4 regions of the Paenibacillus sp. OK060 genome follow, and region 3 is predicted to be linked to each of the others. Evidence: riboswitches for the same ligand, from Rfam matches in the RefSeq annotation. Region 3 holds a riboswitch; each other region holds the start of a gene.
The links. A riboswitch is a leader RNA that binds a small molecule or an ion and turns the genes downstream of it on or off. The one in region 3 is predicted to bind thiamine pyrophosphate.
Positions count from the first base shown of each region.

Region 1: it holds a riboswitch for thiamine pyrophosphate, as region 3 does, so the genes downstream of both, BLS14_RS15305 (ECF transporter S component) here and tenA (thiaminase II) in region 3, are expected to answer to the same signal.
Region 2: it holds a riboswitch for thiamine pyrophosphate, as region 3 does, so the genes downstream of both, BLS14_RS15265 (ABC transporter ATP-binding protein) here and tenA (thiaminase II) in region 3, are expected to answer to the same signal.
Region 4: it holds a riboswitch for thiamine pyrophosphate, as region 3 does, so the genes downstream of both, BLS14_RS22805 (ABC transporter substrate-binding protein) here and tenA (thiaminase II) in region 3, are expected to answer to the same signal.

Region 1 is NZ_FNFR01000004.1:14,644-20,594, forward strand. It holds gene BLS14_RS15295 (radical SAM/SPASM domain-containing protein) at 57-932, shown strand; gene BLS14_RS15300 (pectate lyase) at 1,298-1,966, shown strand; TPP riboswitch at 2,280-2,390, shown strand; gene BLS14_RS15305 (ECF transporter S component) at 2,632-3,225, shown strand; partial or broken gene BLS14_RS33565 (ATP-binding cassette domain-containing protein) at 3,316-3,666, shown strand; gene BLS14_RS15310 (ATP-binding cassette domain-containing protein) at 3,688-4,734, shown strand; gene BLS14_RS15315 (energy-coupling factor transporter transmembrane component T family protein) at 4,709-5,503, shown strand; gene BLS14_RS15320 (outer membrane protein assembly factor BamB family protein) at 5,613-5,951, shown strand, end outside.
Region 2 is NZ_FNFR01000004.1:6,133-12,083, reverse strand. It holds gene BLS14_RS15280 (ABC transporter permease subunit) at 1-687, shown strand, start outside; gene BLS14_RS15275 (ATP-binding cassette domain-containing protein) at 711-1,487, shown strand; gene hisC (histidinol-phosphate transaminase) at 1,506-2,633, shown strand; TPP riboswitch at 2,741-2,843, shown strand; gene BLS14_RS15265 (ABC transporter ATP-binding protein) at 2,993-3,787, shown strand; gene BLS14_RS15260 (ABC transporter permease) at 3,774-4,586, shown strand; gene BLS14_RS15255 (ABC transporter substrate-binding protein) at 4,636-5,703, shown strand.
Region 3 is NZ_FNFR01000001.1:974,648-980,598, forward strand. It holds gene BLS14_RS04295 (AraC family transcriptional regulator) at 1-82, opposite strand, end outside; gene BLS14_RS04300 (NAD(P)/FAD-dependent oxidoreductase) at 325-1,455, shown strand; gene BLS14_RS04305 (hypothetical protein) at 1,464-1,754, shown strand; TPP riboswitch at 1,801-1,899, shown strand; gene tenA (thiaminase II) at 2,021-2,689, shown strand; gene BLS14_RS04315 (GNAT family N-acetyltransferase) at 2,721-3,266, shown strand; gene BLS14_RS04320 (TetR/AcrR family transcriptional regulator) at 3,316-4,215, shown strand; gene BLS14_RS04325 (DHA2 family efflux MFS transporter permease subunit) at 4,379-5,818, opposite strand.
Region 4 is NZ_FNFR01000006.1:280,145-286,095, reverse strand. It holds gene BLS14_RS22815 (ABC transporter permease) at 1-750, opposite strand, end outside; gene BLS14_RS22810 (thiamine-binding protein) at 750-1,040, opposite strand; gene BLS14_RS22805 (ABC transporter substrate-binding protein) at 1,264-2,304, opposite strand; TPP riboswitch at 2,526-2,638, opposite strand; gene BLS14_RS22800 (NAD-dependent epimerase/dehydratase family protein) at 2,784-3,539, opposite strand; gene BLS14_RS22795 (VOC family protein) at 3,557-3,943, opposite strand; gene BLS14_RS22790 (DUF2798 domain-containing protein) at 4,130-4,618, shown strand; gene BLS14_RS22785 (MFS transporter) at 4,802-5,951, opposite strand, start outside.

The DNA of each region.
Region 1 (5,951 bases), on a different contig from region 3:
CGGATCACAAATGAGGGTGGGACTGTTCTCCCTCTAAGCAGAATGGGGACCCCGAGTTGAAAACGTTCAAGAAAGTATATATTGAGATCACAAGTATATGTAATCTGGCATGCAGCTTCTGTCCACAGACCAAACGTGCCAAAAATTTCATTGACCCTGAAGTCTTCAACAATATATTGGATCAGATCAAACCCCATACCAAACATATTTATTTACATGTCAAAGGTGAGCCGCTGCTTCATCCCAAAATTGATCTGTTACTGGATTCAGCGCATGAGAAGGGATTCAAGGTCAACATTACGACGAACGGTACGCTGCTGCCCAAGACCCAGCACAAACTGCTCGGCAAACCGGCACTGCGTCAGATGAATTTCTCCCTGCACAGCTTTGATGGTCACGAGGGTTCCACAGACCGTGAGGGCTATCTGGGCAATGTGTTGTCTTTTGTCCGGGAAGCAGTGAAGCATAATGTCATTATTTCATTTCGACTCTGGAATCTGACACAGGATAACCTCACGAATGCGCAGATGAACCGAAACAGGGAGACGCTGGAGGTTCTTGAACGGGAGTTCAATCTAGATTTCCGTATTGAGGAGAAAGTGGTGCCGGGGAGCGGTGTCAAAATTGCCCCGAATGTGTATCTGAATCAGGATCATGAATTCCAGTGGCCGAGTCTGGATGCACCCGAAGATGATGGTAAAGGTTTCTGTCATGCACTTCGTAGTCAGGCAGCCGTGCTTGTCGATGGAACTGTGGTACCTTGCTGTCTCGATGGTGAAGGTGTCATTAACTTGGGCAACGTTCATGAAAAATCGTTCTCGGAGATTGTGGATGGTGAACGAGCCAACAATCTGTTCTATGGTTTCTCCAAACGGGAAGCCGTGGAGGAATTATGTCGGAAGTGCGGATATCGTCAGCGGTTCGGCGCTTAAAGCGTAATTTAATAAATAAAATGAGATTCAAAATAATAGAGATCACGTTGTCTGGAAACAGATGAGGTGGTCTTTCGTTTTTTCTAGAACGATAAAGGAGCATATCGCCATAGATTACAAGTTGTAAAAGAAGCATACCCGAAGTTGAGATCGGCACATTACACAATGGAGTACGATGCAAAAAATGCCGAGAACACAGGCATAATGCTATCATTTCTATATCTAAGCTAATGATTATTATCGTAACATCCCTTTTTTGGTAGGATCAGGGTAGGTTCCGAGCCGGAGGTGCACCTCTGATCGGTTCCTTGAGGACAAGCTTATGCTTGTACGCCAATTCATCAGAATAAGGGAGGATTTAAGTTATGAAAAAAATGTTGACGTTGCTGCTGTCTGCGGGTCTGGTCGCTTCATTATTCGGTGCAATTCCAGCTTTTGCTGCACCTGCTGTTGTAAACTCAACGATTATTGTAGCCAAGGGAGAAACTTTTGATGGCAAAGGCCAAACGTATGTAGCCAACCCTTCCACCCTGGGAGATGGATCTCAAGCGGAAGATCAGAAGCCGGTATTTCGGTTGGAGGCAGGCGCCACGCTCAAAAATGTGATTATCGGTTCACCTGCAGCTGACGGTGTTCATTGTTACGGTAACTGCACAATTTCAAATGTGATTTGGGAGGATGTCGGTGAGGACGCTCTGACTCTGAAATTAGCCGGAACGGTTAACATCACTGGTGGTGCAGCTTACAAGGCCTATGATAAAGTATTTCAAATGAATGCAGCCGGAACGATTAACATTAAAAATTTCCGTGCAGACGATATTGGCAAGCTGGTACGTCAGAATGGCGGAACAACCTTCGCCGTGAACATGACGCTCGACAACTCAGACATTTCCAATGTCAAAGATTCTATTATGCGTACGGACAGCAGTACATCGCAAGGGAAAATTACAAATACCCGTTACTCCAAAGTACCGACCTTGTTTAAAGGCTTTGCATCGGGCAAAACAAGTCAATCCGGGAATACTCAATATTAAAACAGAGCTTACCGGTTCTCAATAATTTTCCTCTAAAGGATATGAAGCATAACAATTAAAGGGGATGTCCTCATGAATATGACGGGGACATCCCTTGTTCGCGTTATCTTGGTCTAATGAACCTGGCACACATTATTCGCTCTCATTTGCACCTTTCTGAGATGTAACGAATTACAGAGACGTTATTTCTTGAAGCAGAGGTATATGACGCATAAATGAGACATATAGTTAATCACTCTTTCTTCTAGTTTAAACTGATTTTTTCTTATCGGGATTGTCACAAATACCCATGTGTTGTACAGTAGAAGCAATGAAATAAGTGAACCGGGTGCTCAATGAAGTTGGGCTGAGAGAGCGGCCTTGTGCTGCTGACCGTATATCTGATCTGGGTAATGCCAGCGTAGAGAACATGAATTTGCGATGAGCAATGGTAAGTGATAAGGGATAGAACATAAATGTCAGCGTTTCTTGGTTGCAACGGGATTTCTCTGATGTGACGGGGATGGTGTCGTTTGTTTTCTTCTTTCTCTATATCTGCCTAATGCGTTGCATCGTGAGAATTGTAAACTGTGCGTATGGCCTGCCTGTGAACCGGGGAGGCTTTTTTTGTTTGTTTTATTGTTTTTTTTATAAATCTAGGGAAACAGAGGAAGGAAGTAGAGAACATGTCAACAGCAGTAGGCAGCAACAGATTGAAGTTAACCGATATTTTGGTAACAATTGTGATTGCGGTAGTCTTTGGGGTGATCTACAAAATATGGGGACCTACATATGATCTGATGAAGCCATTCGGCGTTCATGCGGAGCAGATGATTTACGGCATGTGGTTCATGGCGGGCACCTTTGCCTTTGTAATTATTCGCAAGCCGGGTGTAGCCATTCTGGCCGAAGTTGCGGCATCAACGGTGAGTGCTTTTCTAGGTAGTGAGTGGGGCATGTCGACACTGGTGTATGGGCTGCTGCAAGGGCTGGGTGCAGAGATCTTCTTCGCCGCATTTCTGTATCGGAAAAGCAATCTGTTCGTTACCTGCCTTGCGGCTATTGGTGCAGCAGCGGCTTCGCTTGTACTCGATTATCAGTATGGGTACATTGATTCCCTCACGGCTTGGAACTACACGCTGTTTATCGGATTCCGCTTCATTGGAAGTATTCTGATTGCGGGTGTATTCACCTATTATCTCGCCAAAGCGCTGGAGCTTACAGGTGTAACACGATCCCTTAGACCGGTGTCGAAGCAGGATTATGAGGCGCTGGACTAGATGAATGAAGTGGAGAATGTGCAAGCGGTAGGTGTTACGAATCTAAGATGTAAGTTCCCGGGAGAGAAGGCCTTGGTGTTCCAAGGCTTGTCTCTCTCTGTGCGTCAAGGGGAGAAAGTGTTGTTGCTTGGACCAAGCGGCTCTGGCAAATCAACCTTGTTGCAAATTCTGAGTGGTCTGATTCCGCGATCTGTGGAGATTCCGATGAAATGTGATGACATTCAGGTGCCTGAGCAGCCCGGTATTGTTTTTCAAGATCCGGATACCCAGTTCTGTATGTCATATACGGATGAAGAGATTGCATTTGTACTGGAAAACCGGAATATTCCACGCGAGCAGATGCCTGCTCTTATCCATCGATATCTGGAACAGGTGGGGTTATGCTTTGAACATAACCGAACACTCATTCAATCCATGTCACAGGGGATGAAGCAGCGTCTTGCGATGGCTTCGATTCTGGCTATGGAGCCAGACGTACTCTTTTTGGATGAACCAACGGCACTGTTGGATGATGAAGGAACCTCTCAGGTGTGGGATACGGTGAAACAGATTGCACAGGACAAAACACTCATTATCGTGGAACATAAAATTAATGAAATTGTCGAGTGGGTAGACCGAATCATCGTATTGTCGCCTGAAGGAAAGATTGTGTCAGATGGCCCGGCGAATCAGGTATTTACAGATGAGCGGAATATGCTCAGGGAATACGGAATCTGGTATCCAGGAGTTTGGGAAGAGCGAGGGCAGACGAAAGCACAGACGTTGGTCACAGGAGAGTTTATTCGTTATGGGGCAACAGAAACTGAAAGTATGGATAACAAGGAGGAGCGAGCTTCTGCGCAGCCCCAACCAGCCCTGGAAATGCAGCAATTCACCGGATGGCGCGGAAAAACACCTTTCATTCAGGTGGAACAGGCCAAGGTATGGCACGGAGATTGGGTGGGGATTGTCGGGGCTAACGGGGCAGGTAAAAGTTCGTTATTGCTATCCATAATGAATATTCTAAAAACGACAGGTCATTATGTTGTGGAAGGACAATCGGCCGGAAAAACCGAGCAGCTTGCAGATCACATTGCCTTTGTATTCCAGAATCCTGAATTTCAATTCGTGACCAATACAGTCCGGGATGAAGTGGGATTCTCCTTGCTGAGCGGCAAGTTAACTGCCGAAGAAAGAGTTATCAAAACCGATAATATGCTGGAGCAATTCGGACTGAGTGAGCTGTCCGGCAGGCATCCATACCAATTGTCGATGGGACAGAAACGACGACTGAGTGTAGCATCAGCTCTGGTACGGGAACAGCGTATTTTGTTACTGGATGAACCTACCTTTGGACAGGATGCGCGGAATACTTTTGCCATGTTATCACAGCTGGAATGGCTGCGGCGTGAAGGGACCGCCATTGTGATGGTTACACATGACCGTGAAATCGTGAAGCGTTATTGCACCCGGATCTGGACGGTGCATGAGGGGAGGTTAACGGATGCAGCTCTCGTTTCCTCATCGTGAGACTTGGCTTCACGCGGTGAATCCGGGGTTGAAAATGATTTTCCTGACATTGCTGTTTGTCTTCGTCATCCTTATTCACAACCTGAATGTAATGGCTAATGTGGCAGTTGTCATGCTGTTACTGCTGGGCTGGACAGGTCACGCATGGCCCAGATTATTGCTGTATGCATCTCCGTTCATTCTGGTATTTATATCAACTTCCACAGGTATGATCATGTTTGGTAAAGGGGAGACCACCTGGTTTCAGTGGGGATTGATTCATATTACCGAAGAGAGCTTCTACCGCGGGTTGCACCTAGGATTTCGTTCCCTAAGTATGGCGGCAGCTGGATTGTTGTTCGGTCTGACGACCAAGCCTGTCCGTCTCTTTTATTCCCTCATGCAGCAGTGGAGGCTCCCACCCAAGTATGCCTATAGTTTTCTGGCGGCTATGCGTATGATTCCGATTTTGCTGGATGAATTCCAGACGCTGCGTTATGCCATCCGCATTCGGGGAACGAGGCAGCATGGTTCCCGCTGGAATGTATACGGCATACTGAAACGATATGCAATTCCACTACTTGCCCAGAGTATTCGCCGTGCGCAACGTATGGCGGTGGCGATGGAAGCAAAAGGATTCAAGGAAGGCGGGAGCCGGACCTATTACATTCAGATCGGGTATTCCCGAGCGGATGTATGGTTTATGGGGTATTTTATCATCATGTTAACGGCTGCTTATATATTGGGAACCACATTCCCTTATAATTCAACCCTATTGGATGTAAGGTGAGACCTGTAATTATTTCGTACCTTGTAAATATATTTGGGAGTAACAGTAACTTTTCCTAGTTCAAAACGTCTTAAATGGAAATAACTTCAAATGATTGGAGTGGACTGACGTGAAGACGGGGCGTAAAAGGCAATGGACGGGCTACCCATGGAATATCGCTGCGGGTGTCTTAGTTGTGCTGGTTACGGGGGGACTGCTGTTGTACAACCATGCCAGGGCGCTGGAGGGGCAAGGTTCGGGTTCAGTAACGCAAGTGCTATCGGTGAAGCTTAATTATAAAAAGGGGGATAAGGTCACAGTTGCAAAGGGAGTACCTATTTACAGCCAAGTGGTCGAGAGCAGTGTTTCCCCTGATCGGATGGACATAGACGGGTATAGCTCCGCTCAAGGGAGCTTGCAAATCGACGCTGTTCGCGGGGAATGGGTCAAACTAAAAGGTAGCGATTAC
Region 2 (5,951 bases), on a different contig from region 3:
GGAGTTGTTGCAGCCAATATTTTGCCCCGGCCCGCTCAGGTACTGGAGGCCTTCATTCGTCTGCTTCGTAACGGTGAACTACTGAACAATATCAGTATTAGCGCCAGACGAGCTTTGGGAGGATTCCTCATTGGTGGGGGTCTCGGTTTCCTGCTGGGTGTGCTGAACGGCATCTCCTCCCTTGCGGAAAAGATCGCCGACTCCTCGGTGCAAATGATCCGCAACATTCCGCATCTGTCCTTGATCCCCCTCGTTATTGTGTGGTTCGGGATCGGTGAAGAAGCAAAATTATTCCTCGTTTCCCTGGGTGTATTCTTTCCGGTATATCTGAATACGTTTCACGGCATACGATCAGTCGATCCCGGTCTGATTGAAATGGGCAAAGTATATGGCCTCAGCCGTTGGTCCCTTTATAAGGACATTATCCTGCCTGGTGCACTGCCTTCCATTCTGGTGGGCATTCGTTATGCACTTGGCATTATGTGGCTGACACTTATCGTAGCCGAGACGGTTGCGGCGGATGCGGGGATTGGATACATGGCGATGAACGCACGGGAATTCATGCAGATGGACGTAATCGTCTTAAGCATTCTGCTATATGCCCTGCTGGGCAAGCTGTCCGATACCATCGCTAAATGGCTGGAACGGCGCTGGCTGCGCTGGAACCCGGCCCTATCCCGCAAGTAAAGCAAAGGAGTGTGTATTGATCCATGAGCACAAGTCAGATCAGTCCTATTCTTCAAGTAGATGGGGTTCAGAAATCGTATGATCAGCGGACGATACTATCCGACATCAACGTCAATGTAAGACAAGGGGAATTTGTAGCCATCGTTGGACGAAGCGGCTGTGGCAAAAGTACTTTGCTGCGTCTGATCGCCGGGCTGGAACCCCCCTCTTCCGGGAGCATTATGCTGGGCAACAGAAAGCTTGGCAGTACAGCACCCGAGACACGGTTTCTGTTTCAGGAAGCAAGGCTGCTGCCTTGGAAATCCGTGCTCGACAATGTACGACTAGGTATCCCCGACAAGAACAAGGAAGATGCACGCCAGTCGCTTCGCAATGTAGGACTTGGAGAGCGTGAAGGTGATTGGCCGGGGGTATTATCTGGCGGACAAAAACAACGTGTCGCCTTGGCACGGGCACTCGCAAGTCATCCGCGTTTACTGCTGCTGGATGAACCGCTGGGTGCATTGGATGCATTGACACGAATTGAGATGCAGCAATTAATCGAACGCTTGTGGGTAGAAGAAGATCTGACTGTCATTCTGGTCACGCATGATGTCAGTGAGGCGGTTGCGCTGGCAGACAGAGTGCTGTTAATTGAGGATGGTCATATAACGATGGATACCCGAATTACGCTGGAGCGGCCACGCGTTCGGGACAGCGGGTTTGCTCATTTTGAAAACCTGATTCTGAATCGCTTGTTGACTCCGCCACAAGAGACACCACAGCAGATTGCCCAGAAACAGATATCATTCTCGATCTAATTCCACTGGAAAGAAGGCATGATTATGCAATCCCTCTCACCCGTTCCCTCTCCACCTGTTAAAGACCTTTTAACTCAAATTCCGGCTTATACGCCTGCCAAATCCATGGAACAGATCCGGCGGGAGTTGGGACTGGAAAGTGTAGATCGACTTGCAGCGAACGAGAATCCGTTCGGTTCTTCTCCCCTGGCAGCGGAAGCGGTCAGATCGCTGGGTTCCGATCTTTTGGCTCAATACCCCGACGGTTCCAGCCAACTGCTGCGTGACAAACTTGCGGACCGTCTGGGTGTGCGTACCTCCCAACTGGTATTTGGCAGTGGTTCATTCGAGCTCCTTACCCTTACCGCCCAAGCCTATCTTAATCCCGGCGAGGAATCACTCATTCCAGTGCCCTCCTTTAACTGGTATAAGGGCGCTACGCTGCTGGCAGGCGGGGTCATTCATGAAGTGCCTTTGGTCAACCATTCACTGGACCTGGAGCAATTCCGGCAACGGATCAATGCTTCTACCCGAATTATCTGGCTGTGCAATCCGAATAATCCAACCGGAACCATTTTCACGGCAGATGCCCTACTTGGTTTACTCGAACATGTTCCCTCCCATGTCGTGGTTGTCCTGGACGAAGCGTATTATGAATTCGCGGAAAGTGAAGATTATCCTGATACGGTTAAGCTGCTGGAGCAGTATAATAATCTGATTATTTTGCGGACCTTCTCCAAAATATATGGACTTGCCGGCCTGCGAATTGGATATGGCATCGGGAATGAAAGCATTATTGAAGGCATTAACCGGGTCAAGCTGCCCATCAGTCTGACAGCCACATCCCAAGCCGCTGCTTTGGCCAGCCTGGATGATCATGAATTTGTTTCTCACTGCCTGCACTACAATCGTCAAGGAAGGGAAACGTTAATGCAGTCCTTTGATCAGTGGAACTTACCCTACATCCCTTCCGAAACAAATTTCATCATGGTTGATCTGTTGCAGGATAGTGGCCCGATTACCCAAGAATTGTTGAACAGAGGCATCTCTGTCCGCGGCGGTGCCCAATTCAGTATGCCTACCTGGCTTCGGATTACGATTGGTACACCGGAGCAGATTGCCCGTCTGATCGGGGAGCTTGATTCACTGTTACATTCAAACGATTAGAATCCTAGTTACTTTCCTAACTCACATTACGCACACTTCTTTTAAGCCGCCCTCTTTACATTCCACTTGCATGTGATATATGCTGAACACACAACTGCATATCTTGAACATTGCACTAGGGGAGCCTTGCGGCTGAGACGAATCGAACGATTCGGACCCTTTGAACCTGATCTGGATCATACCAGCGGAGGGAAGTGGAGCGGCCTCTCAGTAAGCGGATTTTTTCATGTTGATGATGGAATTTAATGTGAATTGAACTTACAGACCCACTCATTTCTCCGGAAATGGGTGGGTCTTTTTCGCGTTCTGCGGGCAGATCAGAAGGTGTAATTAAAGATCCCGCGGTTTGAAGTTGAATTATGAATAACAAGGGGGGACGGAACGAGATGGATAACGATATAACCATTCACAACATGAGCTACGCTTTCCCGGGAAAAAGGGATTCCCCCGTGCTCTCCAATGTGTCGATGCGTGTAGCCAAAGGCGAATTCGTCTCGCTCATCGGTTCCAGCGGCTCCGGTAAAAGTACCCTTTTCAAGCTGCTGGCAGGCTTGCTTGAGCCAACACACGGAACCATTGAAATTCCTTGGGTTCAAGAAGGAAAGCGACTGGGGCAGGTGGCCTACATGCCGCAAAAGGACCTCCTATTATCCTGGAGAACCGTCATGGGGAATTGCATGCTTCCCTCTGAACTGGCTGCAGGTCGGCAGGATAAGATAAGGATTCGAGCAGATATCCTGGCTGGCCTCGACAGATTTGGCTTATCCGGCCACGCGCATGCTTACCCGGACGAGCTTTCAGGTGGCATGCGCCAGCGTGTCGCGCTGCTTCGTACTTTGCTGACAGGTGGCCAACTGATGCTGCTGGATGAACCATTCGGCGCACTCGATGCCCTGACCAAACGTGAGATGCATCGCTGGCTGCTGGAGCTCTGGGAAGGCCTGGGCAAAACCGTGTTGTTCATCACACATGACATTGAAGAAGCCCTGCTGCTCAGTGATCGAATTATCCTGTTAACTCCGGTGGGCCAAGGCCAACAGCTGCAGGATCTGACGGTACCTTTGCCACGTCCAAGACATTCGGACATGATCTACGAACCGGCTCTCGTTCAGATGAGACGACTACTGGAGGAACAATTGCATGCGAGACGGTAACTTGAGAGATAGCATGAAGCATAGCGTAAGAGGTTGGCTTGCCCGTTATGGTCTGTTTCTTTTGCTCATGATCTTGCTGCTTGCTCTCTGGGAGTGGATTGTGTGTATGGGATGGGTGCCTTCCTTCATCATTCCAGCCCCGACGGCGATTGTCCGTTCGCTGTATGAACATCACCACCTTCTGCTGGCTACACATCTGCCTGCTACCTTGATGGAGGTTGTCGTTGGTTTTGGCTTGTCCATTGGTGCCGGAATTGCACTTGCAACGGGTATGTATATGAATCGGTCGATTGAAAAAGCGTTATATCCCTTCATCGTGATCAGTCAGACGATCCCGCTGATTGCCCTGTCCCCCGTCTTTATCCTGTGGTTTGGCTACACGCTGTGGAGTAAAGTGGCGGTGGTGTTCCTGATCGCATTTTTCCCAATTGTGGTGAGCACCTACGATGGCCTGCGCAAGGGTGATCCGGAGCAGCGTGAACTGCTGCTGACGATGGGGGCCACCAAGTGGGATATTTTTCGCAAACTCCAGATTCCACTTGCCCTTCCCTCCTTCTTTTCGGGACTGAAAATGTCCGTGGTGTATTGTGTGGTCGGTGCAACGATCGGTGAATGGCTTGGTGGAAGCAAGGGGCTTGGCTACTTCAGCCGCAGAATGTCGAGCAATATGAACACGGATGCGATGTTCGCCGCCATTATGCTATTATCCCTGCTTGGTATCGCGCTGTTTGTACTCATTGCATGGATGGAGAGAAGATTTGGTACACCACGTCATGCAGGTAGAAGAAAAGCTGGATAACTTTCGGATTTCAAAACAAAAAAACAAAAGAAACGAGGAACTTTACGTTATGAATAAAAAGCATATCTATTCCCTGCTCCCCATTCTGCTCATGTCTCTTTTGCTAATCGTCAGCGGATGCGGTAAAACGGGCATCAATACGCCCTCCACAGGCTCAACTTCCAATGCAAACGATACAGACTCATCTGCGATAGAAACGCCATCGACATCCAAAGACAAGCTGTCCATCATGCTCGATTGGTACCCAAATGCAGTGCATTCCTTCATCTATGTTGCTCAGGAGAATGGTTACTTCGCGGATCAAGGTCTGGATGTCGATATCCAGATGCCTGCCGATACGAATGATGCACTCAAACTTGTTGCCGCCGGGAAAATCGATCTTGCACTAAGCTACCAGCCGCAAATTTTGCTCGCGCGTGGGGAGAACATTCCTGTACGTTCGATTGCAGCCGTCGTTCGCCATCCGCTCGTGCATCTGTTGACTGAAGCAGACGGTAAAGTGAAATCGCCAAAAGATCTTGAAGGGAGGACGGTCGGCTATTCCTCAATCCCTTTGTATGAAGCAATGGTGCGTACCATGATCAGCCAGGATGGCGGTAATCCCGACAAGATGAATTTGGTGGATGTGGGATTTGACCTGATCCCTTCCCTGGCTTCCGGGCAGGCAGATGCCATTATGGGTGGTTTTATTAACCATGAACAATTGATTCTGGAAAAGGAAGGCCATGCCATGAAAGCGATCAATCCCGTCGATTACGGCGTACCTGATTATTATGAACTGGTCCTCACTGCAAGTGATGCGGGCATTGAAGCGAAGAAAGATCAGCTTACCCGCTTCATCAAAGCGATGCAGGAAGGACAGAAATATGTAACAGAGCACCCCGAGGACGCGCTGAACATTCTGCTCGCACATGAGAACGAAACGTCTCCACTTGACCCGGAGATCGAAATCAAAAGTCTAAACATTTTACTGCCACTGATGAATGAAGAAGGTCAGCCGTTTGGCAGGCAGGACGCCTCTTCTTGGGAAAATGTACGTGCATGGTTGGTTCAAAGTGAACTGATTCCGGATTCCGTAAAGGCTGAGGATGCTTTTATCAACTTGCAGGGTGAGTAAGTAAAATCGATTACTGGACGAGATCAAGGGAAATTTGAAAGTTGTAAATTCATTATCAGATGTCGATAACATGAGTAGTTACGGAATTCAATAACTGTACGATTAGAATCTTTATCGAGGATAAGGACTCTTTAATTAAGCTTTCTATATGGACTTTCCAGCTATCCGAGAATAGCGTTTAGTTCCCATGATTTAATGGCCCACCCTGCCCTGACACTTTTATTGATTAATTTGCTTATTTATTAGGA
Region 3 (5,951 bases):
CATCTACGGTCAGCTGGTTTTGACCTGTAATCATAAGCGGCATATCGGTATCCAGTGAATTCCCCGTACTAGGTTTCGGCATCGTTGTGTTATTCCTCATTTCGTTAAAGGTCGTGTGCGTAAATGGCGCGGATACAGAGTTAAAAGAAACCTGATTTGAATTATATTACATAAATAACATTAATTTAAACGAACTATTTACTTCGATGAACGACTTATCGAAAACCTTTTAGGATTATGTATCATCATGTCGATGCCTTGCCATTATCAGACCAAACAGTATACGCTATAATGGATACAGTGATTTAGGAAAGGGATGCAGTCATGAAGAAAGTCATCGTCGTAGGATCAGGAATTCTTGGGGCTTCCACAGCATATCAATTGGCAAAACGGGGTGCGGAAGTTCTTATTATAGACCGGAAAGATCGAGGGCAGGCTACGGATGCTGCTGCCGGGATCATCTGTCCCTGGTTATCTCAGCGCCGTAATCAGGATTGGTATCAGCTTGCCAAGGCTGGTGCACGTTTTTATCCCGGTTTGATTGAAGAACTCAAGAGTGAAGGGGAAACGGAAACGGGTTACGCTCAAGTGGGTGCTCTTAGTATTCATACGGAAGTAGAGAAAATCAACAAGATGCAGGAGCGAGCACACCTTCGTAAAGAAGATGCACCGGAGATTGCCGATATTACCCGTCTGGATGCAAAAGAAACCCATGAGCGTTTTCCTCTCATGGAGGAGAACTTTCAGTCCGTCTACATCAGTGGTGCTGCGCGTATCGATGGACGTGCACTGCGTGATGCCTTAATCCGATCGGCACAGCGAAATGAAGCGGTCCTGATTAATGGGGACGCGACACTTCAATATGAATCGGACCGAGTAACTGGAGTGGTTGTTGACGGTAAAGTCATATCGGCTGACGAGGTTATTGTGTGTGCCGGCGCTTGGGCTAGTGAACTGTTGAAGCCCTTGGGCATTGATTTTAAGGTTCATTATCAGAAGGCGCAAATTATGCATTTGCAGGTTCATGATCGAGAAGACACTGGGAACTGGCCTGTGGTCATGCCTCCTTCGGATCAATATCTGTTAGCCTTTGATCAACAGAAGATTGTGATCGGGGCGACTCACGAAAATGATATTGAAGGCTATGATATAAGAGTAACCGCAGGCGGAATGCAGGAAATTTTGAATAAAGGATTGGAACTGGCTCCAGGTTTAGCCGATAGCACGTTTCAGGAAGTAAGAGTAGGTTTCCGTCCGTTTACACCAGGTTTTCTTCCGGTAATGGGTGCTGTTCCTGGTTGGAATGGCTTAATCACAGCCAACGGGCTTGGTGCATCTGGGCTAACGATGGGGCCTTTTATTGGAAGTCAACTTGCCAAATTGGCTCTGGGTATGAAATTGGATATCGATATTCAGCCATATGACCTTGGAAAAGCAATGGATCATCAGAAATGAGGTGAACGATGACGTATTCACAGCGCTTAACTCACGGTAACTCATCAGACATTATTTATCTGGAGCACCAGATTGGCATCACCGAGGAGGAATTAGCAAAAGCCGAGGAAGAGCGGAGGGGTTACGAATCGGATTTAAACAAGTTAAAGACGTCTCCGGCGTATCATTCAAATTCAGCGACGAACGTCTCTAATGAGCAAAAATGGGTAGATGAGTTAAACAAATTGCAAAGTATGATTAAGGATATCCGCAACCGCCATAAGAAGTTGCAAGAAGATTTAGGGGAACTTGAAGATTAATAGGAATGGATTGACATTTGGAAAAACACATGTTGTAATAAGCCTGAGCTATTTGCAGGGGGACTGTTCGCAGTTGAGAAGGTTAAAACCTGACCCTTTGAACCTGTTAGTTAATACTGACGTAGGGAGCAAATGACATGTACTCATGTTATTTTGCCCTTGCCGAAAATAGGACAAGGGCTTTTTGGTCTGCATTTTGGATGACAGAACGCGATAGCTGGATGTGAAGCGGGGACATTATAATTTTAATACAAGGAGAAATGATCATGTCATTTTCAAGAACGTTAAAAGATAAGTCCAGAAACGTATGGGAAGATGGATACAACCATCCTTTTTTACATGAAATGGGGAAAGGCACACTGGATCAGGAAGCGTTTAAGTTTTATCTTCTTCAGGACTATACATATCTGATTGAATATGCGAAGATTTTTGCCATGGGTGCGGTGAAGGCGACAGATGAAAAACTGATGACGAACTTTACGGTGATTCAACACGCTATTCTGTACGAAGAAATGGATTTGCATCGAAATTATATGAATGAATTTGGGATTACGCTGGATGGAAATCATGCTGTCAAACCCTCTCTTTACAACAAGGCGTATACGTCGAATATGATGAGTGTTGCACAAACAGGTGGGGTTGCCGAAATCATCGCCGTCATTTTCCCTTGTGCGTGGACGTATTTCGACTATGCCACAAGATTAAAAGAACAATATCGAGATTCATTAGAGGGCAATTTCTATCAGACTTGGATCGAAAATTATGCAAGTGATGAATTCCGCGACTCATTCGAATGGTTCTATGATACACTGGATGCATTATGCGAACATAAAACCGAGCAGGAACTGGAGGCCATTGAAGACATATTCAGAAGAAGTGTTGAATTTGAATATCTGTTCTGGGATATGGCTTATAAACGGCAACTCTCGTACTGATGAATGCAATCTACTACAACCAGAGATAAGGATGAACATACAGATGAACAATCGTGGAGAACGCATCTATTTACGATTTTTGAACGTGGAAGACGCTGCTGGACTACTGGATTTGCAGTTCCGTAACCGTGCTGTTTTCGAAGAAATATCGGCAAGCGAACGATCGGATACATTCTATACATTGGAGGGCCAAGGAGCCCTTCTTGAAGGTTGGAACAAGGCGAGGGAAGAGGGGAAACGGTACTCTTTCGGGATCTTTCTGAACCATACGCATGAGCTTATTGGGGAGATCTCTCTGTTCGAGCTTGAACTGGATTCCACCACCAAATGGATTGTTGGTTATGTGCTCGATCAGGTGCAGAATGGCAAGGGATATATGAGTGAATCCCTTCAGCTAGCACTGGATTTTGCTATGAATGAAGCGGGCATAAAACGAGTGGAGGCAGGTGCGCTGCCCGACAATGCCGGATCGATTCGAGTGCTTCGCAAGGCGGGCTTTCAGGAGACGGACCGGCAGAATATTAAAATCAAGGGGATTTGGAAGGAACATGTGATGTTTGCAGTGGATTTGCAATAGGTTATTAGATATCGTAACGTGAACCACCTAAATCATCCAGGGGGAACTTATGAATAAGCGGAAACAAATATTATTGGACTCAGCGCTTGTACTCTTTGGGAAACATGGAGTGACCAACACCTCCATACAAATGATCCTAGACGAGTCAGGTGTGTCCAAAGGAACATTTTATAAATTCTTTGGCTCGAAGGATGATTGTATTCTTGCCATTCTGGAGCAACGTGTACAGGAAGATATGATGATTCGCAAAGATTTGGAGAGCCAAAGCTATGCTTCCGATTTTGATTTACTGGTGGATCAGATTATGGTGCCGATGATTTTGCCAGAAAAAAAGCTTGTTGTGGAGCTATTCTGGACAGGCTTCTACTCTGGGGAATGCGATCTGAAAAATTTGACTCGCATGCAGTTGAATTGGTTATCTGAACGACTGGTACAGGTATTTGGGAAAGAATTAAAACCTTTTGCTTATGAAGGGGCTATTTTTGGTTTTGGCATGATCCATCAAATCTCGAACATGTGGAGAAACTTCCATCTTGACCAACCGGATTGGAACCATCTTGTGCCCAAAATCCTGAACTACATTGAAATCTTGCTTCGTTCCATGCTGGAAAGACAAGAGCATATTATAGATTTTCCAAGTCTTTTGATGATCGCTCCTGATTCCAAAGAAATTGTGTTGGATAAAAATAACCTGATTGCAGGTCTTCAGAAATTCAGTCATTCTATTCTCCAATTGGAAGTACCTATTAAAGCGAAAGAACTGACCAAAGGGCTGCTTGTTTTAGTTGAGCAGAAAGAGATCAATATCTCCATGTTGGAAGTAACGCTACAGGCGTTTCAAACGGAATTTGAATCGTCTTCTCTTCAGTGTGAGGCAAACAGGATTGTCAAAGACTGCAGATCGTATCTCGAACAATTCAGGCAGATCCTCATGGAGAGAACGAGTTAACGCAGCTGTTCTTACTTACGTGTGCAGGCAAATTGTTCATTTATATTATGTAATACACCACAAAAAAGCGGCAGATTGGACGTAAAGCTTAGTGTCCTGATCTGCCGCTTTTTATATAAGATACAATAGGCTCTACATGATGTAATTCATGTAAATATTGCTCTTAATTTGTATTCATCGAGACTTTTTGTCTTACAGGCTGTTTGGAGTCTTCCTCCGTCGCTTGTTTGGTACGTTTGATGAAGAAGGAAAGGAGCAATCCAAGAACGGCAATGCCGATAATGACAACGTAAGCATCATTAATTCCCTGGATCATGGATTCCATTCCCAACTGCTGCTGGGTTAAGCCTTTGGCTGCACCCGTTGCCACCATATCTTGAACATGTGCTGTTGTGCGACTGGTCATTACACTTACGAGCAATGAAGTACCCACAGCGCCAGCTACCTGTCTGACAGTGTTGGATATTGCTGTACCGTGTGGTCCTAGTCTTGGTGGCAGTTGATTCAAACCTGCTGTTTGGATAGGCATCATAAGCAAGGCCATACCAATTCGGCGACCTGTTGACATCAATACTAGGTAAGTATAGCTAGTAGAATCCGTTAGATCGATGAACCCGATGGTGGTTACAATCGTAATGACCATCCCGATAATCGCCAGCCATTTTGCGCCAAACCGGTCAAACAATCTACCCGTTATCGGCATCAGGAAGCCCATGACAAGCGCCCCTGGAAGCAATAATAATCCGGACTCCAATGCAGTGTAACCCCGTGCATTTTGGAGGTATAAAGGAAGCAACATCATATCAGCATACATGATCATCGTGATCGCGATATTAATGATTGTGGTCAGTGAGAACATATTATACTTGAAAGCCCGCAGATCGAGCAGCGGATTTGCAGACGCGAGTTGTCTCCATGTGAACAGTCCAAGAGCAATGACTCCTGCTGCAATGCATATGATTACTTCTGCGCTTGACCATCCCAGAGTTCCTGCCCGGCTGAAGCCATACAGCAATGCGCCGAATCCAATCGTGGACAGCAACACGCTGAGTGTGTCGAACTTGAGATTGATTCGTTCCGATACATTTTTGAGATATACAAACGCAAAACCAATAACAATAACGGTTAGTGGGATCATCCCGTAAAACATCGTTTGCCATGTGTAGTTCTCAAGAATATATCCAGCAAGGGTTGGCCCAATCGCTGGAGCGAAAATGATGGCAAAGCCGACCATCCCCATCGCGGCGCCCCTTTTCTCAGGAGTGAACAAGGTAAGAATGACATGCATTAACAATGGCATGATAATACCAGCACCGGCTGCTTGAACCATACGTCCTGTCAACAGTGTACCAAAATTACTCGCAAGGGCAGATATAATCGTACCGATGAGGAAAATAAACATCGAAGCTTGAAATAATTGCCGTGTCGAAAAGCGTTGCATGAAATAGGCCGTGATAGGAATGAGTACACCATTCACCAGCATGTAGCCTGTTGTAAACCATTGGGCTGTTGCTGCTGAGATATTAAAATCCCCCATCAGCTCCGGAGTTGCCACGCTCATAACGGTTTGGTTCAATGTGGCAAGAAATGCACCCAAAATCATAACAAACAGTATGGGGCCCTTTTTTACGTCATCTCTTTCTTTTAATCTAGCCTGACTCAATCCATTCCATCCTTTCAATCCACACGTGACTAAATTTACAACATGTTGTATAGTTTACATTGTATTTATTGAA
Region 4 (5,951 bases), on a different contig from region 3:
TTGTGGACGCCAGCGTACGAGCAGCTTCTCCAATAGCGCAATGAGCAGGAAGAGCAGCAGACTCAATGCCACAATAATCATGATTGCCACGAAAAGACGATCCGTCCGATAGGCTGATTTTTGCAGCATCATATAATAGCCGATGCCCTTATCTGCACCGATCCATTCGGCGATAATCGCACCCATGACGCTGTACGTAGCGGCAATTTTAATCCCCGAGAACACCGAGGGCAATGCATGTGGAAGTTCGAGCTTCCAGAAAATTTGGCCGCGTTTTGCACCAGCCATGCGCATATAGTTCATCATCGCCGCATCGGTGCGGGTCAACCCGTCCATGGCAGCTACAGCCACCGGGAAGAAGCAGACCAGGATGATGGTAATCAGTTTGGGCAGCAGCCCAAATCCGAACCAGATCAGCAAGAGCGGAGCAAGCGCAATGGTCGGTATATTTTGACTAAGAATAAGTAATGGATAGAGTGCAGATTTCAAAAATGGAATCAGATGCAGCACCATCGCAATCAGTAATCCCACGAGCGTACCTGCTGCAAATCCTATTAATGTCAGCTGGATTGTTGCCGATGCATGCATGCCAAGTCGCTCGGCCTGGGATGCTGCTTCATGGGCGATGTCCGAAGGCGCAGGCAGCATCCATTTCTCAATATGGAACAGGGAGACGGCTCCCTGCCATATCGCTATAAAGAGAATAACCGCCACAAAGGGCGGCCATACGCTTTTCCAATAGGCATGCATTAGCGATATTTCTCCGTCAGGGTGTCCATGCTGAAGCCACTTGGGCTATGGGCGATTTTGATCTGTGAGATGATGCTAGGGCTGCCAGCTTCCACGAGAACTTCGTGCATTTTGCGGACAACCTCCAGCAGTTCCTCCAGTTCTCCCTCCATCGTAGTATCCAGTGGATTAACCTGATATTTCAAGCCAGACTGCTGAATGACTTCAATCGCACGATCAACATAAGGATAGGAATTTTCGCCATTTGGCGTTTTGGGAATGACTTGAATGCTAAGTAGTGTGCTTGCCATGAGAGATCACTTTTCCTTTCGAAATATATAAAATGAACTAATGACTGTTACACTTGCCACTTCGATGACAGAATAACCTTCCAATCGCTGTTATCCCCAGATTTTTTTGATTCCCTTCTCCAAAGGGAAAATCCGGTGATAAAGGCGAACGCTTCGCTTTTTCACGTTATTTCTGTCCTCTTCGTCATCGTGTAAATACTAAGTTCGTTTTATATGGATAATTTTATTGGGGTAAGAACTCGTTTGTATATGCTTTGGATACATCTACCTGCTCATCGAGCAGTTTTTTGCTAAACATCCAATCCGTGTAGTTCTGCCATACTTCCTGCTTCTGCTCACCCCAGCGTGGTGCGTCATCCTGATATTTTGGACTCAGCCACTTCTGGCTTGCGAGTACAAGATCCTTATCCAGATCCGGTACGGCCTTGATCAGAATGTTGGCAGCGTCTTCGGGATGTTCAATCGCGTATTGATATCCTTCGGAAGTCGCTTTCAAGAACGCTTTAACCAGCTCGGGATCGTTCTGAATCGTCTTTTCATTGGTAACGAGTACAGGTGTGTAGTAGTCCAGTGAATCGGAATAATCTTTCACATATAACATGTCGATCGGTTCCCCGCGCAGTTCGGCTTCAATGCCCGTCCACGCGTAGAAGATCCAGGCAAAGTCGATATCGCGTTTCACAGCGGTGAAGAAGTCTGCATCGCCCATGCTAATATTTTTTACTTTGGATACATCGGCGCCTTCGCCTTCCATAATGGACTGCATCACAGCTTCTTCCACCGGAGAGCCCCAGCCACCATAGGTTTTACCTTCAAAATCTTTGGGGGATTTGATGTTCCGGTCCACCGGAGCGGCAAATCCGGACGTGTTATGCTGAATGACTGCAGCAATGGACACGAGCGGTACGCCCTGTGTGCGGGCCTGGGTCACACTCTCCTGATAACTTACGCCAAAAGGCACTTCGTTCGAAGCCACCATTGTATCCGCGCCTCCGGCACCTGGTTGTACAATCTCGACATTTAAGCCTTCAGCTTTGTAAAAACCTTGATCTACGGCCGCATACAGTCCGGTATGATTCGTATTTGGTGTCCAATCCAGCACCACTTTAATGTCCTTGAGGGCTGCGTTGTCACCTTCATTGCTGTTTTCGGTGTTGCTGCTGCCATTTTCTCCTGAAGGTGCAGCTTCTTTGCCGCCACATGCGGCCACAGCCACGAGTAGTACGCACAAGAGCATTAGGCCCATCATTTTACGCCATCTCATCTTCATTTCTCTCCTTCATGTTGTCCGGCCAGTGGCGCGGGGTACTCCTTGGCTTCATATCCAAGCTTCTTGCATAAATCGACAGATTTATACCAGCTATGATCCGGATGACGTCACTTTTTTTAGCTCTCTGGCTATATAAAAGAACATTAAAAAAGCGCCCCGTTAATCCGGGACGCGTGCAGGCGTTAGAGATGTGGCACTCAGCAAAGAGGCTGGGCCAATTCGATATACTCCGATTCCTACGCTGGCATGATCCAGATCAGGTCTAAGGGTCAGTATCTTGGTGGGATACACTCTCAGCCGGCCTATTCCGACTCCCCTGGGAAACTATGAAGTTACGGGCATTACTAGGTGTAATTATAGGCCAGAGGCCCACGCATGTCCAGTCAGGAACTGGATAGGGGCACGTATGAATGAATCAAAGAGGCCATTATACATGCGTATAACGACCTCTCTAGATGTGTGATTTTCAACAATTATCGTGGCGAATCATATAAGGAAATCTGACTGAGTGCAAAAGCATCGGATTTCGGGTCATAGCCTACCTGTTTCTGAGTGGTTTCCAGATTCAATCGTTTAAACCGATTATTCGAGATCCCATGCAGTATGGTGAAGGGCTCCAGATCTGTAGTTGTAATTGCTTTGAACATCAAATCACACAAGTCAGCCGGACTAATATACGCGCTCATATCCCTTGCCTCCAGCGCGGGTCCATCCGGTTGGAAATCATCATATGCACCTATACGTATTGCTACACTTTGTAAACCTTCGGTATATGCAAAATAGGAAGCGAGCGATTCACCAAAACATTTGCTAACTCCGTACAAATTCCGTGGGCGTGTCGGCATGTCCGGATAGACTTGAGCATCAATGGGATACCCCTCGATCGTCTGTGCACTGCTTGCCAGAATGACTCTCCGCACACCTTGGTCCTTAGCTGCACGGAATACATTAAATGTACCTTTGATATTGATGTCCAACAACGATTCATAGAATCCGGCATGCGGGGAAGGATCTCCCGCCAGATGTACAACCACATCCATGCCTTCGCAAGCGTGCTGACAGGCTTCGGGATCTGTCACATCAAGTGTCATGATCTCATGGCTTGTCCCTTGATACGTATGCAGTCTGTCGATATTCAAATCCGTTAGTCGCAGGTGAAATGCTTCTGACAAGTGTTGGGACAAGTCACGTCCAATTTTTCCGGCTGCGCCGGTAATTAAAATGTTCATTAAATCAGCTCCAATTCTTAGCGCTGGAAGAACTCAATCCATTCCTTCTCGGGTCCATAGATGAAGAAATAACGGTAACCGTTAGGCAGTGTAATCATCTCTCCATCAATAAACTCGGCCTCAGTTGCCTTAATGCGGTTGTACTCAGACTCAAGGTCATCGACATGGATAGCAAAATGATGCACCGTACCTTCGGAAGGCAGCTTGTCGCTGTATCCCTGAATCAACTCAATCTCAGTCTCATCGCTTCCGTTGAAGCCGAGAAAGGCGAGCTGAATGACACCGTTGGTGTGGGTTACCCGATCTTTCAATTCAAGACCAACAATCTCCGTATAGAAACGCAGCGTGGTCTCTAGATCACGAACGGCAATGCCGACGTGGTCAATGCGCTTTTGAAAACTCATAATCCAAATCCTCCTTATATGCATTGAATCTTTTCTACCATTTTAAGGGATATCATAGGGCTGTACTACGAGGTTGTCAAATAGGATTTTAATTTGGAAAAATTATAATTGTTCACAGAATGTTCACTTATGAGGAGGGGTTCGTCATCTCTATAATTACGAAGGTAAACAGAGAGGATGAGAGAATTGCCAACAACGAAGAAAGAACAGATTATTTTTGGAATGATGATGTGCACAGGAATGGTCATCGTCATGATGGCCTTCAATTTATGGCACAATGGGTTATTGAGCAAGATGTCCGCGCTTGAAATATTGCTTCAGTTCATATTGTGCTTTGTCATTGCATTTCTGGTGGAGTCCTTTATTGTCGGACCTGTAGCGCGAAAAATTGCATTTTCCTTACCTTTTGACAAGTCCAACAAAATCCTAGGCGTGCTCGCTATGTCATTTTTCATGGTCATTGGAATGGTTCTGATTATGTCCTTGTACGGAATGATTTCCGCTTATCTTGCGAATCAGTTAAATGGAGCATCCGTACTAAGTACGTATCTTCATACGATTGCTCGTAATTTTAGCCTGGCGCTTCCTTACCAAATTATTATTCTGGGACCACTCGTTCGATATGTATTCGGTAAATTCATTAAGGATAAAGGGAGTGTAGTCCCCACAACCTAAATAACGTTAGTTCCGATTTAGAGCATCTGAAAGTATTTCCTGGGCAATCGTCCACTGCACTAAGATAAAGAAGTAATTGTTCATTTTCAAATCAAAAAAGACCTCGTAGCATTCACGCTACGAAGCCTATCTTTTTACCAGCTATGATTTATTGAATTTAATTTATCTTCTGTTCGGTAGATATTACGATGCTGAACTCACAGTATGCCTGCGCTGCCATTGATACGCGATCACGCTGATAATCAGCAGACCAACTGCAAAAATGGCAAGCATCCACGCCGACTGGTTAACTTCCAGATGGTCCAAACTCCAGCCTGTAACCAAAGGCAGAATGGCACCACCAACACCACCTGATGCTATCAGGATGCTGGGCGTTGATTCTTCTGTTCCAGGCAGCATTTTGCTGGCGAAGACGAGGGCAATGGAGAACACGCCCGATAGTGCAAGCCCGAGCAACAGGATGATCAGAAATGCCGACCAGATCTGGTTGGTAAAAGGAAAGATCATCAGCAGTACAACTGCTGCAAGGCAACTGTACAGAACGTAGACGCGATATTGGAATTTCTCCGCAATATATCCGGCAAACAGTCGCCCAACAGACATGGCGATCCAGAAGCAGGTAACACTAAGTGCAGCACCTGCTTCCTTCATGTTCATTTTCTCAATCAGAATGGCTGGCATGAAGTTGGCAAGGCTCATTTCAGTGCCGACATAGAGAAAGAAAAATAGAACAAATAAAGACAGAAGAGCCAAATTACGGCCGTGATAGGTTGAACGAGTTGGTTTAATGTCTTCAGGATTCGATCCATTTGGCGATTCAGCAGCGTGAGTGTGTACAGGAGTCTGGTCTGAGCTGCGTCGACTCAGCTCGTTGTCCAGCTCACCGAATGAACTTTTGGCCCAGAAGATAAAAGTCATCGCTGCACAGACGGCAACCACGAGGAACGACATGCGCCAGTACCCGGCAGAAATCAGACCGCTGGCAATGAGAGGCATGACCATGGCGCCGATACCAAATAACACTTCAAGTCGGCTCATGGCAACCGCCGTATTATCTTTAATTGCAGCAATGATGATTGTACCGATGACAGCTTCTATCATACCGAATCCGAATCCGGCTGCAGGTGCAATGACGAACATCCAGCCCCAAGGAGGCAGCAGCATATAGGATAACTCTGCAATGCAGAGCAGAGCTGCGGCAATTAATATGCCACCTCGTTTACCAAAGCGTTTATTCAACCACGGAGATAACAGTACACCACCCAGGAACCCGGCAAATTGGGCAAATATCAGTGTGCCTCCCTGACTATAATCCTTGCCATAATGTTCAAGG